DNA from 4 places in the Streptomyces sp. NPDC058373 genome. Region 1 is predicted to be linked to each of the others. Evidence: riboswitches for the same ligand, from Rfam matches in the RefSeq annotation. Region 1 holds a riboswitch; each other region holds the start of a gene.

What was found. Region 1 has a riboswitch for cobalamin ahead of metE (5-methyltetrahydropteroyltriglutamate--homocysteine S-methyltransferase). Riboswitches for the same ligand answer to the same signal wherever they lie in the genome.
Region 2: it holds a riboswitch for cobalamin, as region 1 does, so the genes downstream of both, ACFWMZ_RS26090 (prenyltransferase/squalene oxidase repeat-containing protein) here and metE (5-methyltetrahydropteroyltriglutamate--homocysteine S-methyltransferase) in region 1, are expected to answer to the same signal.
Region 3: it holds a riboswitch for cobalamin, as region 1 does, so the genes downstream of both, ACFWMZ_RS22465 (acyl-CoA thioesterase) here and metE (5-methyltetrahydropteroyltriglutamate--homocysteine S-methyltransferase) in region 1, are expected to answer to the same signal.
Region 4: it holds a riboswitch for cobalamin, as region 1 does, so the genes downstream of both, ACFWMZ_RS19270 (cobalamin biosynthesis protein) here and metE (5-methyltetrahydropteroyltriglutamate--homocysteine S-methyltransferase) in region 1, are expected to answer to the same signal.

Annotation. Positions count from the first base shown of each region.
Region 1 covers NZ_JBHXJE010000047.1:39,948-44,150, forward strand. Annotated here, with positions in the region: gene ACFWMZ_RS23310 (coagulation factor 5/8 type domain-containing protein) at 1-1,347, opposite strand, end outside; cobalamin riboswitch at 2,168-2,318, shown strand; partial or broken gene metE (5-methyltetrahydropteroyltriglutamate--homocysteine S-methyltransferase) at 2,526-4,203, shown strand, end outside.
Region 2 covers NZ_JBHXJE010000063.1:19,663-23,865, forward strand. Annotated here, with positions in the region: gene ACFWMZ_RS26080 (methyltransferase domain-containing protein) at 1-423, opposite strand, end outside; gene ACFWMZ_RS26085 (glycosyltransferase family 4 protein) at 417-1,811, opposite strand; cobalamin riboswitch at 2,036-2,174, shown strand; gene ACFWMZ_RS26090 (prenyltransferase/squalene oxidase repeat-containing protein) at 2,284-3,525, shown strand; gene ACFWMZ_RS26095 (SCO2322 family protein) at 3,522-4,203, shown strand, end outside.
Region 3 covers NZ_JBHXJE010000044.1:9,094-13,296, reverse strand. Annotated here, with positions in the region: gene ACFWMZ_RS22475 (ATP-binding cassette domain-containing protein) at 1-497, shown strand, start outside; gene ACFWMZ_RS22470 (ABC transporter permease) at 485-1,285, shown strand; cobalamin riboswitch at 1,353-1,504, shown strand; gene ACFWMZ_RS22465 (acyl-CoA thioesterase) at 1,611-2,048, shown strand; gene ACFWMZ_RS22460 (sensor domain-containing protein) at 2,128-2,826, opposite strand; partial or broken gene ACFWMZ_RS22455 (hypothetical protein) at 2,999-3,190, opposite strand; gene ACFWMZ_RS22450 (hypothetical protein) at 3,168-3,668, shown strand; gene ACFWMZ_RS22445 (MFS transporter) at 3,736-4,203, opposite strand, start outside.
Region 4 covers NZ_JBHXJE010000033.1:24,274-28,476, reverse strand. Annotated here, with positions in the region: gene ACFWMZ_RS19280 (anion permease) at 1-1,010, shown strand, start outside; gene ACFWMZ_RS19275 (hypothetical protein) at 1,042-1,263, shown strand; cobalamin riboswitch at 1,458-1,585, shown strand; gene ACFWMZ_RS19270 (cobalamin biosynthesis protein) at 1,711-2,697, shown strand; gene ACFWMZ_RS19265 (cobyric acid synthase) at 2,694-4,203, shown strand, end outside.

The sequences.
Region 1 (4,203 bases):
GCGCCAGATCCAGGTGTGGTCGACGATGGTGTCGTTGCTGTTGACGACGAGGCTGGTGGTGGCCTTGCCGGGGCCGGCGCCGCCGATGCGGATGAAGACGTCCTGCACGGTCGTCGGGTTGTCCGCGTGACTGGCGGAGGAGCCCTCCTCGCCGATCTCCACCAGCGTCTCGGAGTTCTCGGTGCCCGCGTCGATCAGGAGTCCGGCCAGCCGCACCCCGTCGACGTCGCCGACCTTCACCGCGGTCACCCCGTTGTCCGGGATGATCGTCGCGTAGCCGAGGCCGAGGACGACGGTGTCCGCCCGGTCGATGTCGATCGTCTCGTCCACGTGGTAGATGCCCGGCGTGAACAGCAGGTGCAGCCCCTGGTCCACGGCGGCGTTGATGGTCGCCGCCGTCGCCCCCGGCTTCACCACGTAGAACTGGTCCAGCGGCAGTGACTCGCCCTGCTGGTTCCCCTCCCACGAGACGCCGCGCGCGTTGGTCCGCTTCTCGGGGACGAACACCTTGTAGTCGTCGCCGTCCAGGTACAGGAACGGCTTCTCACGGGAGATCGGCGTGGTCTCCAGCGTGGTGTACGGCGGCTCCGGGAAGCCCTGCCCCGGGGCGCCCTCCACACCGGAGAAGACCATGTTCCAGACGCCGTTGGTCCAGCCGCCGACCGAGCTGTCGCGGGTGTACCACTGCTGCTGCGAGTAGGGGCCGACCTCGCCGTCGATCTTGGAGTCGGCGATGTAGCCGCCGCTCGCCCAGCCGTAGCCGTCGGGCGCCAGGTTCAGACCACCGCGGACGTGCATCCGGCGGAACGGCGCCGCCTGCGACACGGCCCAGCGGTTGGTGCCGTTGACGGGGCTGAGCGAGAGGTTCTCCGCCGAACGCCAGAAGTTCTGCGTGGCGTTGCCGTCGAACCAGCCGGCGTCGACCGTCACGTCCCCGTTGAAGTGGGTGTCGTCGGGGGAGAGGCCGAGCCCGGAGATGGCGGTGTAGAAGCCGATCTGCACGTTGAGGTCGTCGTAGGTGCCCGGCTTGAACATGAGGGCGTGGCGTCCCTCGCCGAACTGCGCCGACTCCTGCTCCTTGAAGATCTGGTCGACCGTGCCCTGGATGTCCGGCGTCGACGGGTCGAAGACGTGGACGTTGGGGCCGAGGTCGCCGCCGCCCTCGACGGGGTCGACGTTGTTCTGGGCGGCGGGTGCGGGTGCCGCCTGCGACGAGGTGGCGGGGAGCATGACCAGTGCCGTGGCGGTGAGGGCGCCCGCGACGAGCGCCGAGAGTGTTCTGCGGTGCCGGGCTCGGGGACGGGGCCCGCCGCCCGGTCGTGGGGGTTGGAAGAAGGTGGTGAGCATGTCGGCTCTCCTGAGCTGTCGGAGTGGGGGGACATGGGCCCGCCGTCCCGTCCGTGGCTGCTGCCGGCGGCCGGTGCGGGGGCGCTGGGGGGTGCGGGGGTGGGGCCGATTGAGCACAGGGAAAGGCGGGAGAGCGCTGTGGAAGCGCTCTCCATGGGGGCTGATGGTTCTCCCGGAAACCTGGTGCGTCAAGAGTTGTAACAAGACGTGAAGGAAGTCCTGGCGTGGCGTCAGGAAGTGAAGTGAGGGCGAGAGTCGGCCGACGGGGGTGCTCGGCGGGCGCCTGGCCTCCGCTTTTGCCGGGATGCCGCTCCGGGCGGGTGGGGCTCGGGCGGGGCGATCCCGGCAACGGCGACGTGCGCGTCCGACCGGGCGCCGACGAACGCGTACGTGTTGGACTTGTTCGTGACGAACACGTTCGTCACTGGGAAGACATGACGACGAACTCCGGAGCTCCCGCACCCCGTCCCAGCCCGCGAATGAACGGGTTCCGGGCGGCGGCCGCCTGACGGTGCGGCGAACCGGAAGCCGGGGACGCGTCCCGCGGACCCGGGCCCTGCTCGCCCGCCGGGGCTCGGCCGCAGGTCAGCGGCGTGGACGTCCCGCAAGATCACGGGGGGACGGCGGCGCACTCCTGCCTGCGCGCCGAGACAGCGGTCACCCTGCGCGCCCTCGCCGTCTGGCCGTACGGCGGGGAGGCCGTCGCCCCGGCCGCGTCCCACCCCCGGATCCCGGCATGTGAACAGCCGCCCACGCGAGACGACCCCCCGCTACGCTGACCGGTGCGACTGGTTCGCCCTGTCCGCCAGGCAGGGCGTCGTAAGAGGGAACCCGGGGGGAATCCGGGACTGCCCCGCAGCGGTGAGTGGGAACGACCGCCGTCATACGCACTGGGTCCGGAGACACGGACCCGGGAAGCGACGGCCAGTAGATGTCCGCCCAGATGGACGTGCCCGCGAGTCCGAAGACCTGCCCGCCGCCCGCACGCGACGATCGTGTGCGGACATCCCGGTGACCTCGTGGGCGGGTCGGGGACACCCTCGGACGAAGTCCGGGGGAGTACACATCGGACGGACAGGGCGCGCCCCCGGGCGCGGGTTCGCCGTCCGGTCCGTCGTCCCTTCGCGCTCGCGTCCCGTCCCCGGGATGCCAGGAGACATCTCGCGAAGGAGAGTTCCGTGACAGCGAAGTCCGCAGCCGCGGCAGCACGGCCGACCGTGTACGGCTACCCCCGCCAGGGACAGAACCGGGAACTGAAGAAGGCCGTCGAGGGCTACTGGAAGGGCCGCGTCACCGCCGACGCCCTCAAGGAGACGGCCGCCGCGCTGCGCCGCTCCCGCTGGGGCCAGCTGGCCGAGGCGGGCATCGACGAGGTGCCCACCGGTGACTTCTCGTACTACGACCACGTCCTGGACACCAGCGTCATGGTCGGCGCCGTCCCCCCGCGCCACCGCACGGCCGTCGACGCGGACCCGCTCGACGGCTACTTCGCCATGGCCCGCGGCAACCAGGACGTCGCGCCGCTGGAGATGACCAAGTGGTTCGACACCAACTACCACTACCTGGTCCCCGAACTCGGCCCCGACACCGTCTTCACCGCCGACTCCGCCCAGCAGGTCGCCGAGGTGGCAGAGGCGCTCGCGCTCGGCCACACCGCCCGCCCCGTCCTCGTCGGCCCCGTCACCTACCTCCTGCTCGCCAAGCCCGCCCCCGGCGTCGCCGACGACTTCGAGCCGCTCACCCTGCTCGACGGGCTGCTCCCCGTCTACGCCGAGGTCCTGGCCGACCTGCGCGCCGCCGGCGCCGGATGGGCCCAGCTCGACGAGCCCGCCCTCGTCCAGGACCGCACCCCGGCCGAGCTGAACGCCGCCGCCCGCGCCTACCGCGACCTCGGCGCCCTCACCGACCGGCCCAAGCTGCTGGTGGCCTCGTACTTCGACCGCCTCGGTGAGGCGCTGCCGGTGCTGGCCAAGGCCCCCGTCGAGGGGCTGGCCCTCGACTTCACCGAGGCCGCCGCCGCCAACCTGGACGACCTCGCCGCCGTCGGCGGCCTGCCCGGCAAGCGGCTCGTAGCGGGCGTCGTCAACGGCCGCAACATCTGGATCAACGACTACGAGAAGTCGCTCGCCACCCTCGCCACCCTGCTCGGCCTCGCCGACCGCGTCGACGTCGCCGCCTCCTGCTCCCTGCTGCACGTCCCGCTCGACACCGCGCCCGAACGCGACATCGACCCGCAGATCCTGCGCTGGCTCGCCTTCGCCCGGCAGAAGACCACCGAGATCGTCACCCTCGCCAAGGGCCTGGCCCAGGGCACCGGCGCCATCGCCGCGGAGATCGCCGCCAACCGGGCCGACCTCGTCTCCCGCGCCCGCTCCCCGCTCACCCGCGACCCCGCCGTCCGCGCCAGGACCGCCGCCGTCACCGAGGCCGACGCGCGCCGCCCCCAGCCGTACCCGGAGCGCGCCGCCGCCCAGCGGGAGCGGCTGCGGCTGCCGCTGCTGCCCACCACGACCATCGGTTCGTTCCCGCAGACCGGCGAGGTGCGCGCCGCCCGCGCCGACCTGCGCGCGGGCCGGATCGGCACCGCCGGGTACGAGGAGCGCATCGCCGCCGAGATCGCCGAGGTCGTCGCCTTCCAGGAGAAGGCCGGGCTCGACGTCCTGGTGCACGGCGAGGCCGAACGCAACGACATGGTCCAGTACTTCGCCGAGCAGCTCACCGGCTACCTCGCCACCCAGCACGGCTGGGTCCAGTCGTACGGCACCCGCTACGTCCGCCCGCCGGTCCTCGCCGGGGACATCTCCCGCCCCGCGCCGATGACGGTCCGCTGGACGACGTACGCCCAGTCGCTCACCG
Region 2 (4,203 bases), on a different contig from region 1:
CTCGTGGTACTCGTCGGAGAGCGCCCAGCAGACCTTCTCCGGGCCGTAGCGGGGCACGGTGACCGCGATGCGGCCGCCGGGCTTGAGGACGCGGACCATCTCGGCGAGGACGCCCTTGTCGTCGGGGATGTGCTCCATCACCTCGGAGATGATGACGACGTCGAAGGACTCGTCGGGGAAGGGCAGGTTGAGGGCGTCGCCCTCCATCGCGGTGGCGGTGGCTCCGGCCGGGGCCTCACCGGCCTCCTTCATCGCCGCGAACCAGGTGGCGACCTCGCGGATCTCCTCGGCGTTGCGGTCCAGCGCCACCACCTGCGCGCCGCGCCGGTAGCACTCGAAGGCGTGGCGCCCCGCGCCGCAGCCCAGATCGAGCACGCGGTCGCCTGCGGCGAGCGGGAAGCGGGTGAAGTCGACGGTCAGCACGTGGACCTGCTTTCGCGGTCGGGTCGGGCGGTGGCGGCCGGGGCGGCGGGGCGACCCGGGCTCCCGGCGATGGCCTGGCGGTAGTGGGCGACGGTGCCGAGGGCGGCCTGGCGCCAGGTGAACTTGGCGAGGACCCGGGCGCGTCCGGCGGTGCCGAGGCGGCGGCGCAGCTCCGGGTCGGCGAGGAGCTTGCCGAGGGCGGTCGCGAGGGCCCCGGCGTCGCCGGGCGGGACGGCGAGGCAGGTGTCTCCGTCGGCTCCGGCCACCTCGGGGATGGCGCCGCCGGTGGTGGCGACCAGCGGGGTGCCGGTGGCCATGGCCTCGGCGGCGGGCAGCGAGAACCCCTCGTAGAGGGAGGGGACGCACGCGATCTCGGCGGAGCGGATCAGGTCGACCAGTTCGGCGTCGCTGATGCCCTTGACGAACTCGATGGCGCCGGTGAGGCCGAACCGCTCGATGGCCTGCGCGACGGGGCCGTCCTCGGCGGGGCGGCCGACGACGACGAGGTGCGCGTCGGGGTTCTCGGTGCGGAGCTTGGCGAGCGCCTCCACCAGGTGGACGAGGCCCTTGAGGGGTACGTCGGCGCTGGAGGTGGTGACGATCCGGCCGGGCACCTCGGCGACGGACGGGTCGGGCGAGAAGAGGTCGGTGTCGGCGCCGATGTGGACGACGTGGACCCGCTCGGACCGCACGCCGAAGTGGTCGACGATCTCCTGGCGGGAGGTGCCGGAGACGGTGAGGACCGACGGCAGCTTCCGGGCGACACGTTTCTGCATCCGTGTGAAGCCGTACCAGCGGCGGACCGAGAGGCGGCGGACGAACGAGTCGGCGGCGTCCAGTTCCAGCTGCCGGTCGACGGTGATGGGGTGGTGGACGGTGGTGACGAGCGGGGCACCGAGCGCGCGGGCGCCGCCGAGCAGGCCGTAACCGAGTGTCTGGTTGTCGTGGATGACGTCGAACCGTCCGGCGAGCGCGGCGAGATGGCGGCGGGCGCGGAGGCTGAAGGTGAGCGGCTCGGGGAAGCCGCCGGTCCACATGGTGGCGACCTCCAGCGCGTCGACCCAGTCGCGGTACTCGCCCCGGCGGGGGGTGCGGAAGGGGTCGGGCTGGCGGTAGAGGTCGAGGCTGGCCAGTTCGGTCAGCTCCACGCCCTCGTCGAGGACCGGGTAGGGCTGGGCGCCGATGACCTCGACGTGGTGGCCGAGCCGGGCCAGTTCGCGGGAGAGGTGGCGGACGTAGACGCCCTGGCCGCCGCAGAAGGGGTCGCCCTTGTAGGTGAGGAGGGCGATGCGCAGCGGGCGGTCGCCACCCGCGAGGGGGTCGCCCGAGGCCGGTTCCGGGGAGGCTTGCTGTCGTGCGGGGTCCGCCTCCATGGCCTCAGCGGTCACTACCCGGCCCCCTTCTGCCAGCACAATGTCCCGGGAGGTTACGCCGGGACTCCGATCCGCAACAAGTTTCGGCGCGGTCGGTCTTGATCGTTCACGAAGCATCGAATCTACCGGCAGGTAGCTCTTTCGGGTCCTCCGGAACAGGTGATTCGCACCACGACCCGGACGGCGCGGGCCCCGGGCTCCCGGCCACCGGGAAACGGCCCCGGCCCACCACACCCCCGCACCGGTACAGTGACCAGGTCGTCGTCAGGACCGAGTGAGGGGAAGCCGGTGGGAATCCGGCGCTGACCCGCAGCCGTGAGCCGCCCGGACATCCGGGCCGGCACAGCCGGAATGCCTCACCGGACTCATGACCGGCTCGCGCCGCCGGACCCCTCCGGCGGCCGGCACCGTCGAGGCATACGGAGCCGAGCCCGGCGCCTTCGCGCGCCCGTGCCCGGCTTCCTTCAGGAGAGGGCACCCACCACTCATGACCGTCCGTCGCAGCGCCCTGGCGCTCACCGCGCTGACCGCACTGACGGCGGCGTCGGCCGCCTTCGCTCCGGCCGCCGTCGCCGAGGACTCCCCCGCTCCGTCCCCCTCCGTCCGGGTGCCCTCGGGCCTGTACGGCGACGGCGACCCGACCTACGACGGCGTCTACCGCCAGTCCCTGGCCCTGCTCGCGCAGGACACCGCCGGGGTGGAGCCCGCGGCGAAGGCCGTCGACTGGCTGATGGGGCAGCAGTGCGAGGACGGTTCGTTCGCGCCGTTCCGCGCCGACCCGTCGGCCGCCTGCGACGCGAAGACGCCGGTCGACACCAACCAGACGGCCACCGCCGTGCAGGCGCTCGCCGCGCTCGGCGGTCACGACAAGGCGGTCGGCAAGGCCGTCGACTGGCTGAAGTCGGTCCAGAACGACGACGGCGGCTGGAGCTACACCCCCGGCGACGACACCGACACCAACTCGACCTCGCTGGTGGTCGGCGCGCTCGCCGCTACCGGGACGAAGGCCGCGTCGGTCACCTCCGGGAAGGACAGGACGCCCGAGGACGCGCTGCTCGGCCTCAGCCTGGAGTGCGCCGGCGGTGGTGCCTTCGCCTTCCAGCCGGAGAAGAACGGCGATCTGAACGCCAACGCCGACGCCACCGCCGCCGGGGTCCTCGGCGGCCTCGGCTCCTCGCTGGTCGTCACCAAGGGCAAGACCGGGGCGCAGCCGGCCTGCGAGAAGCCCGCCGACGCCCGGACGGCCGCCGCCAACGGCGCCGCCCACCTCGCCGGCCTGCTCGAGAAGGACGGCCACCTCACCTCCACCACGCCCGGCGCCGAGGACCAGCCCGACATCGGCAACACCGCCGACGCGGTGACCGCGCTGTACGCGGCCGGGCTGACCGACGCCGCGAAGAAGCCGCTGGCCTGGCTGAAGAAGAACGGACCCGCCTGGGCGAAGCAGTCCGGCCCCTCCGCCTACGCCCAGCTCGTGCTGACCGCACACGCCACCGGCACCGACCCGCGCGCCTTCGGCTCCACCGACCTGGTCGCCGCGCTGAACGCCACCGGTCCCGAGCCGGAGGCCGACGGGAAGGGCGGCTCCGACGCCCAGGGCGGCGAGGAGCAGGCGGCGGACGAGGACGGCTCGCAGCTCAGCGTCTGGTGGATCATCGGCGTCGGCCTGCTCGTCGGCGCCGGTGTCGGCCTGATGCTGAGCCTGCGCAACAAGTCCGGCCGCAAGTGACCCCCGGCTCCGCCGCGTCCCGCCCCGCCCGCCGCACCCTGCGGGCGGGGTTCGCGCTGCTCCTCGGGCTGCTGCTCGCCCTGCTGGTGGCGGCGCCCGCGCAGGCCGCCGGGTACCGGTACTGGTCGTTCTGGGAGCGCGAGGGCTCCACCTGGAGCTACGCCACCCAGGGCCCGACCCAGGCCCTGCCCGGCGACGGTTCGGTGCAGGGGTTCCGGTTCGCGGTGAGCGCGGAGGCCGACGACTCGGCCGCGCCCCGGGCGAAGGCCGGGTTCGCGGAGATCTGCGCCGCCACCGAGGAGCGCGCGGGCCGCAAGCGGGTCGCCCTCGTCATCGACTTCGGCACCGCCGCCGACGCGCCGGAGGGCGAGCGCCCGCCGAAGCCCCGCACCGCCTGCGCCAGTGTGGCCGAGGAGGCGAGCGCCGCCGACGCGCTGGCCGCCGTCGCGCCGCCGCTGCGGTACGACTCCTCGGCGATGCTCTGCGCCATCGTGGGCTACCCGGAGGCCGGGTGCGGCGAGCAGGTGTCGGGCTCGGGCGAGCCGTCCGCCGAGGGGACCTCGGAGGCGGCCTCGCCCGAGGCCGGGGAGCCGGAATCCGGTGCGGATTCCGGCTCCGGTCCCGGCGGTCCTTCGGCCGGGCTGCTGGTCGGAGCCGGCGCCGTGGCCGTGCTGGGCG
Region 3 (4,203 bases), on a different contig from region 1:
ACCCGCGCGGCCGCGCCGACACCTGGGCGTGCGTCCAGGACCTGGTCGCCACCGGCACCACCGTGCTGCTCACCACCCAGTACCTGGAGGAGGCCGACCACCTCGCCGACGCCATCGCCGTCATCGACCACGGCCGCGTCATCGCCCAGGGCACCGCCGCCGCCCTCAAGTCCCGCGTCGGCGGCGAACGCCTCACCCTCGCCCTCCCCGACCCCGCGACCCGCCCCACCGCCCTCGCCCTCCTGGCCCCCCTCACCCCCCACCAGCCCCACCTCGACCCGCGCACCGGCGTCCTCACCCTCCCCACCGACCACGGCCCCGCCACCCTCGAACAGGCCCTGACCACACTGCGCCACGCCGCCGTCCCCCTCGGCCCGGTCAGCCTCGCGCCCCCGACGCTGGACGACGTCTTCCTCGCCCTGACCGGCCAGGGGGCCGCGACGCCCGCGCCCGCCCCGGCCCCCGAACCCGCGAAGGAACCCGCATGGCGCCCGTGACCCGCGTCGCCAGGGACGCCACGATCATCGCCTGGCGCAACCTCCTGAACCTCCGCCGCACCCCCGGCTCGGTCATCGCCGCCCTGATCCAGCCGGTGATGTTCGTCCTGCTGCTCTCCTACGTCTTCGGCGGCAGCCTCGGCGGCGACGCCTACCGCACGTACCTGATGGGCGGCATCTTCGCCCAGGCCGTCACCTTCAACGCCGCCTTCACCGCGCTGGGCCTCGCAGGCGACCTGGACCGGGGCATCGTCGACCGCTTCCGCTCCCTGCCCATGTCCCCGATGGCGGTGATCCTCGGCCGCACCCTCTCCGACCTCACCATGAGCGTGCTGACCGTCACCGTCACCTCCCTCTGCGGGCTGTTCATCGGCTGGCGCATCGCCGGCACCCTCCCCGAGGCCGTTCTCGCCTACCTCCTGATCCTCCTCTTCGCCTTCGCCATGTCCTGGGTCGGCGCCACCATCGGCCTCACCGCCCGCAGCGTCGAGGTCGCCCAGAGCGCCGGCCTCATCTGGCTCTTCCCCGTCACCTTCCTATCCTCCGCCTTCGTCCCCACGGCCACCCTCCCCGCCGCCCTCCGCCCGATCGCCGACTGGAACCCGGTCTCCGCCACCGCCACCGCCCTCCGCGACCTCTTCGCCAACCCGGCCCCGCCCATGGCCCCCACCCGCGACACCTGGCCGGTCGTCCACGCCCTCCCGTACGCCCTGCTCTGCGCGCTGGGGATCACGGCGGTCTTCATGGGGGTGGCGGTGCGAAGGTTCCGCGAGGTGGGGCGCGGCTGACCCGCGACACCGCCGACTACCCTGACCGGGCAACCGGTTCGCCCCGCCCCCCAGGCGGGCGCGTCGCAAGAGGGAACCCGGTGGGAATCCGGGACTGCCCCGCAGCGGTGAGCGGGAACGACCGCCGTCCTACGCACTGGCCCCCTGGGGGCCGGGAAGCGACGGCCAGTAGGGGCTCGGCGGCAGGTCCGCCGGGCGGGCCCGCGAGTCCGAAGACCTGCCGTTGCCCGCGTGGCCGTCCGGCCGCGCGGTGACCTCGGCGAAGCCATCGCCGTGCGCGCACTCCCCGCCGAGGTTTCCTGCCAACTCGCGAAGGAGAGTTGACGTGCCCGAAACCACCGGCACCGCGCCCCGGACCACCAAGACCCCGGCCGACTCCCAGGTGAAGCTCGCCCACATCATGAGCGAGCACGACACCAACCTCTACGGCACCATCCACGGCGGCGTCGTGATGAAGCTGATCGACGACGCGGCCGCGGCCGCCGCCGGCCGCCACGCCGACGGCCCCGCCGTCACCGTCGCCGTCGACCGCATCGCCTTCCTCGCCCCCGTCCGCGCCGGCGACCTCCTCAACCTCCACGCCGCCCTGGTCCGCGCGGGCCGCACCTCCATGACGGTCGCCGTCCGCGTCACCGCCGAGTCCTGGAACACCTCGGGCCCCACCACCGAGGTCGCCACCGGCCGCCTCACCTTCGTGGCGGTGGACGACCGGGGGGCGCCGCGACCGGTCGCCGCGCTGGAGACGCCGGAGGAGCAGGGCTGAACCGACGGCGAAGGCCCGGGCGCCGCCACCGCGACGCCCGGGCCTCCTCCGACCGCTCCCCTCCTGCGGTGAGGACGCCTCACCCCGCCAGCAACCCCCGCACCGCCGACCGCTCCACCCGGTTCATCGCCCGCACCAGCACCGGCGTCAGCAGCACGAGCCCGATGCCGAGCAGGGAGGCCGCGCCGATCTGGAAGGGCGACTCCAGGTAGTAGGCGTGGTGGACGCCCGCGTCGGTGGTGAAGTCGAAGAGGCGGTAGCCGGGCCAGCCGACGAAGGTGGGGAAGACCCAGGCGTAGAGCGGGAGGAGGGCGACCACCCACCCCGTGGCCAGGAAGGTCAGCGTCACGACGAACGAGGCGATCCGCCACGGGAACATGACGACCTGGAACAGCACGGCCTTCCACCCCGCCACGTCCGCCAGCCGCTCCTTGATCCCGCCCTTACCGACCGGCGCGGGCGCCACCGTCCTCACCCCCAGCAGAGCCCCGGCCCGCCCCCGCTCCCCCGCCCCGAGCAGCCGCGCCCCGGCCAGCAGCACCGCCAGCACGGGCAGCCCGAGCACGGTGATCGCCAGCCCCGCGCCGGCCGAGAACAGGGTGACGGCGAAGACGAACCCGGCGATGGCGACGGGGAACGAGCTGAACACGTACCCGATCTCCCGCCAGGTCGCCGCCGCCAACGGCCCCCGCCGGACGACGGCGGGCCGCTCGGAGAAGGCCGACTCCTCGGAGACGTGCGGCAGGGGGCAGGTGGGGGGAGCGTCGACGGTGGCCATGGGTGACCTCTCATCCGGGAGGAGGGAGCGAGGGACGGAGCGACGCCGCGGCGATCGCGCTGCCCCGGGTGCGTGTCCACGATGCCGGTCCGGCGCCCCCCGGCGACATGGGGCGGCCGGGCGGACCAGGGGTGGGGTAATCCCCCGCCCCCGCCTCGGGCCGGCCTCCCTCCTACGCCGCCACCGCCTCCCCGGACGGCAGCCGCGCGCATCCCCGGCAGGCACGGGCCGACCCCGCGACCGCCGCGTGGGAGGCGGCCGCCAGAACACCGGCCAGCACGGTCAGCGGCCACTCCTCGGCGAGGCACGCGGCGGCGGCCAGGGCGAACGCCGTGACGGCCATGGCGAGGCTCGCCGCCGTCCCCGCCTCGATGTTCCCGCGCTACGCCAGAACCCAGACGGCCCCCGAAGCCACCGCCCTCCTCCACAAGATCTGCCGCAGCTACGCCTACGTCGGCATCGCCGTCCCGGTCCTCGGCATCGCCACCGGCGCCGCCCTCGGCGCCCTGACGGACGCCTGGCTCCTCGTCTCGATCGTGCTGACCGGGATCGCGGCGTGGCTGCCGGTGGCGGTGATCCTTCCGGAACAGGGATGGCTGCTGGACACGGCCACTTCGCGGGCATCCTCGACGCCTCACACAGCCACTTCGCAGACGCCCTCGACGCCTCACACAGCCACCCCGGACCCGCCCTCGACGACTGACACGGCCGACCCGGCCACCGCGGCGGACCGCCGCCCGGCGACCGCCAAGCTGGCCATGACCGCCGGTATCTTCAACTTGCTGTGGGCGACGGTGGTGGTGCTGATGATCGTGCGGCCTGGGTCCACGACGGGGGCGTGAGGGGGCCGCGCCAGGGGCCGCCCCGGGCTGCGGGTGACGGTCCGGGCGGGATCGGCCCAGCACCGGACTACCCGGCCCGCTCGGCCTCCGCCGCCTGCCCGGCGCCGCTCTCCTGGGCGCCGGTCGCCTTGGCGCCTGCCCCCGTAGCGGTGCCGGCTCCGGGGGTCCCGGCCACCACGGTCGACCGGGAGCCACCCCGCCGAAGCGGCCCGCGCCCACCGTCCATCGCCCCGCCGATCACCGCCAGGCCGAGCCCGACGACCGCCAGCGACGCCCCCACCAGCGCGGGCGAGGCCCAGCCCCACCCGGCCGAGATGACCAGGCCGCCGAGCCAGGCGCCGCCGGCGTTGGCGAGGTTGAAGGCGGAGTGGTTGGAGGCGGCCGCCATGGTCGGGGCCTGTTCGGCCTTGGCCATGAGCAGCATCTGCACCGGCGTGGTGATGAAGGAGCCCATGGCGCCGATCAGCAGGACGCAGACCAGGGCCGTCGCCGTGTGCTGCACCGCGAAGTAGAAGGCGAAGAGAGTGACGGCCAT
Region 4 (4,203 bases), on a different contig from region 1:
CGCTCTTCGGCGGCCTCATCGGCGCCGCGGTGATGTCGGCGGGCTGGTCCTCCGTCAACGGCGGCACCGTCGTCACCAAGGTGCTGCTCCCGGCGCTCGCCGCGCCGCTCGTCGCCGGCCTCGCCGCGATGCTCGCCACCCGGCTGACCTTCCGGATCAACCGGAACGTGGACGAGAAGTCCACCGCCAAGGGCTACCGCGCCGGACAGATCGCCTCGGCCGGCCTGGTCTCGCTGGCGCACGGCACCAACGACGCCCAGAAGACGATGGGTGTCATCACCCTCGCCCTGGTGACCGGCGGTGTCCTCGCGCCCGGCTCCAACCCCCCGATGTGGGTCATCGTCTCCGCCGGTGTCGCCATCGCGCTCGGTACGTACCTGGGCGGCTGGCGCATCATCCGGACCATGGGCAAGGGCCTCACCGACCTCACGCCGCCGCAGGGCTTCGCCGCCCAGACCAGCGCCGCGACGGTCATCCTGGCCTCCTCCCACCTGGGCTTCTCCCTCTCCACCACCCAGTCGTGCTCCGGCGCGGTGATGGGTGCGGGCCTCGGCCGCAAGGGCGGTGTCGTCCGCTGGTCGACCGCCACCCGGATGTTCGTCGCCTGGGGCCTGACGCTCCCGGCCGCCGCCCTGGTCGGCGCGGCCGCCGAGTTCCTCACCAAGCAGGGCGACTGGGGCGTCGCCGCCACCGCGGTCCTGCTGGTCGGCGGGTCCTTCGCGATCTGGCTGCGCTCGCGCCGCTCCCCCGTCACCCACGACAACGTCAACGACGTCGAGCCGGGCCAGGACGAGCCCTCGGGCGTCGTCACCCAGGCCATGGCCTCCGTCGCCCCGCCGCCCACCGGCGCGGCCGCCGCCTCCGACGAGGCCGCCGCCTCGGACGCCTCCGGCGAGCGGGACGACGACGACCGGGACGGCGACGGTCCGGCGGGCGGCTCCCCGCTCTCCTCGATCCCCGGCCAGCCCGGCCACTCCTCCGCCGAACCGGCCCGGCCGGCCACGGTCTGACCCGGCCTCGCGTACGTAAGGACACCTCACCATGCACATCGACTGGGCAGCCCTCGGCGCCGTCTTCGGCGTGAGCCTCGTGGTCACCGTCGCGCTCGTCGGCTTCTTCACCCTCGGCATCGTGGGCCTCTCCAAGGGCGCGAGCAGCACGCAGGGCGGCGGATCCGGCGCCCTCGCCAGGACCGGCGGCTACCTCTGCTTCGCCCTCTGCGCGGCGGCGGTCGCCTACGGGATCTACATCATCGTGGCCTGAGGGCCACCTCCCGCCGCGAAGGGCGGACCGGACGTACGGCGTCCGGCCCGCCCTTCGGCGTACGGCGGCGCGGGCGCCCGGTGCCGCGCCGCCCCCGCTGTGGGGCTCCACACACTCTTCGCCGCAGGTCAACGGTGAGTTGACTGGTGTTCCGGGCACGTGGTGGACTGCCGGGGCCGAAACACGGAGGCAGCAGAGGAAGCCGGTGCGAATCCGGCGCGGTCCCGCCACTGTCACCGGGGAGCGGCATCTCCGCCGAGCGCCACGGCCCCCAGGGGCTGGAAGGCCAGGGGATGCCGCCGATCCGGAAGCCAGGAGACTCTCGCCCCCGGTCACGTCGAACCAGGGCGCGGACCCTGAGTGAGGACACACCGCCATGCGTGGCTGCCCGTCGCCGCCCCCTCCAGCCGTCCACCGGTCCCCCGAGCGCCGAACGGACTGAGCCCCGTGGACCGTGCCGGCCGCGTCTTCGCGTGCGGCGCCACCGCCGGGCTGCTGGCCGACGCCCTTCTCGCCGACCCCGGCCGGGGCCACCCCGTGGCCCTCTTCGGCCGGGCGGCCGCCGCCGTGGAGCGGCGCCTGTGGCACGACCACCGCGGCTGGGGCGCCCTGCACACCGCGCTCTGCGCGGGCGGCGCCACCGCCGCCGCCGCGCTGGCCGGTCGAGCCGTACGCCGCCACCCGCGCGGCGCCGTCGCGCTGACCGCCACCACGACCTGGGCCGTGGTCGGCGGCACCTCGCTGGTGCGTGAGGCCCGGCTGATCGGCGCCGCCCTCCAGGCCGGTGACGTGGCCGAGGCGCGGCGGCTGCTGCCCCGCCTCTGCGGGCGCGACCCGCAGGCGCTGGACGCCGACGCGCTGGCCCGTGCCGTGGTGGAGTCGGTCGCCGAGAACACCTCGGACGCGGTGGTCGGCGCCCTGGTCTGGGGCGCGGTCGCGGGCGTCCCCGGCCTCGTCGGGTTCCGCGCCGTCAACACGCTGGACGCCATGGTCGGCCACAAGTCGCCCCGGCTGCGCCGGTTCGGCTGGGCCTCGGCCCGCCTCGACGACGCCGTCGGCTACCCGGGGGCGCGGCTGACGGCCGCCCTCGCCGTCCTCGCCGGACCCGACCCGCGTGGCGCCGTCCGGGCCTGGCGCGCCGACGCGCACCGCCACCCGAGCCCCAACGCGGGCCCGGTCGAGGCGGCGTTCGCCGGCGCGCTCGGGGTGCGGCTCGGCGGGACCCTGGCGTACGGCGGGCGGACCGAGCACCGGCCGGTGCTCGGCGGCCAGGGCCGCCCGGTGCGGCCCGGCGACATCGAACGGGCCGCCCGGCTCTCCCGGCGCGTCGGGGCGCTGGCCCTGGTGGCGGGGGCGGGCGCACGCCTGGCCGCCGGAGCGGTACGCGGGCGCGCCCGGCGCGCGGGAACCGGGAAGGGACGGGCAGGGGCATGAGCGGCGGAGTGCTGATCGCGGGGACCACCTCGGACGCCGGGAAGAGCGTGCTGACGGCGGGCATCTGCCGGTGGCTGGCGCGGCGCGGGGTGAAGGTGGCGCCGTTCAAGGGGCAGAACATGTCCCTCAACTCGTTCGTCACCCGGGAGGGCGCGGAGATCGGCCGGGCCCAGGCCATGCAGGCGCAGGCCGCCCGCGTCGAGCCGACGGCGCTGATGAACCCGGTCCTGCTCAAGCCCGGCAGCGACCGCTCCAGCCAGGTCGTGCTGCTCGGCAAGCCGGTCGGGGAGCTGAGCGCCCAGGGTTTCTTCGGCTCGGCACGGCCCGGGGAGCCGGCGCGTGCGGTGGCGGGCGGCCGCCGTGAGGCACTGCTGGAACCGGTGCTGGAGTGCCTGGCCCGGCTGCGGGCCGAGCACGACGTGGTGGTCTGCGAGGGCGCGGGCAGCCCCGCCGAGATCAACCTGCGCCGCACCGACATCGTCAACATGGGCGTGGCCCGCGCGGCGAAGCTGCCGGTGCTGGTGGTCGGCGACATCGACCGGGGCGGGGTCTTCGCCTCGTTCTTCGGCACCACGGCACTGCTGGCCCCCGAGGACCAGGCGTTGGTGGCCGGGTACGTGGTCAACAAGTTCCGGGGCGACGTCGAGTTGCTGAAGCCCGGCGTCGAGATGCTGCGGGGCATCACCGGACGGCACACCTACGGCGTCCTGCCGTACGCCGACGGGCTCGGCATCGACGAGGAGGACGGGCTGCGGGTCTCGCTGCGCGGCGCGGTCCGCGAGTCGGTGGTGGCACCGCCGGTCGGCGAGGACGTGCTGCGGGTCGCGGTCTGCGCGGTGCCGCTGATGTCGAACTTCACCGACGTGGACGCGCTGGCCGCCGAACCGGGCGTGGTGGTGCGGTTCGTGGACCGGGCCGAGGAGCTGGCCGACGCCGACCTGGTGGTGGTCCCCGGCACCCGGGGCACGGTCCGCGCGCTGGCCTGGCTGCGTGAGCGGGGTCTGGCCGACGCGCTGCTGCGGCGGGTCGCCGAGGGGCGGCCGGTGCTCGGCATCTGCGGCGGCTACCAGCTCCTCGGCGAGCGGATCGAGGACGAGGTGGAGTCCCGGGCGGGCACCGTGGCGGGGCTCGGCGTGCTGCCGGTGCGAGTGCGGTTCGCGGCCGGGAAGACGCTGGCGCGGCCGGCCGGTTCGGCCCTCGGCGAGCCGGCCGAGGGGTACGAGATCCATCACGGCGTCGCCGAGGTACGGGGCGGCGAGCCGGTCTTCACCGACGCGGCCGGGCGGGCCCTGGACGGCTGCCGGGTCGGCGCGGTGTGGGGCACCCACTGGCACGGCTCGCTGGAGAGCGACGGCTACCGCAGGGCCTTCCTCACCGAGGTGGCCCGGGCCGCGGGCCGCCGCTTCGTCCCCGCCCCCGACACCTCCTTCGGCCTGCTCCGCGAGGAGCAGCTCGACCGGCTCGGCGACCTGATCGAGGAGCACGCCGACACCGAGGCGCTGCTGC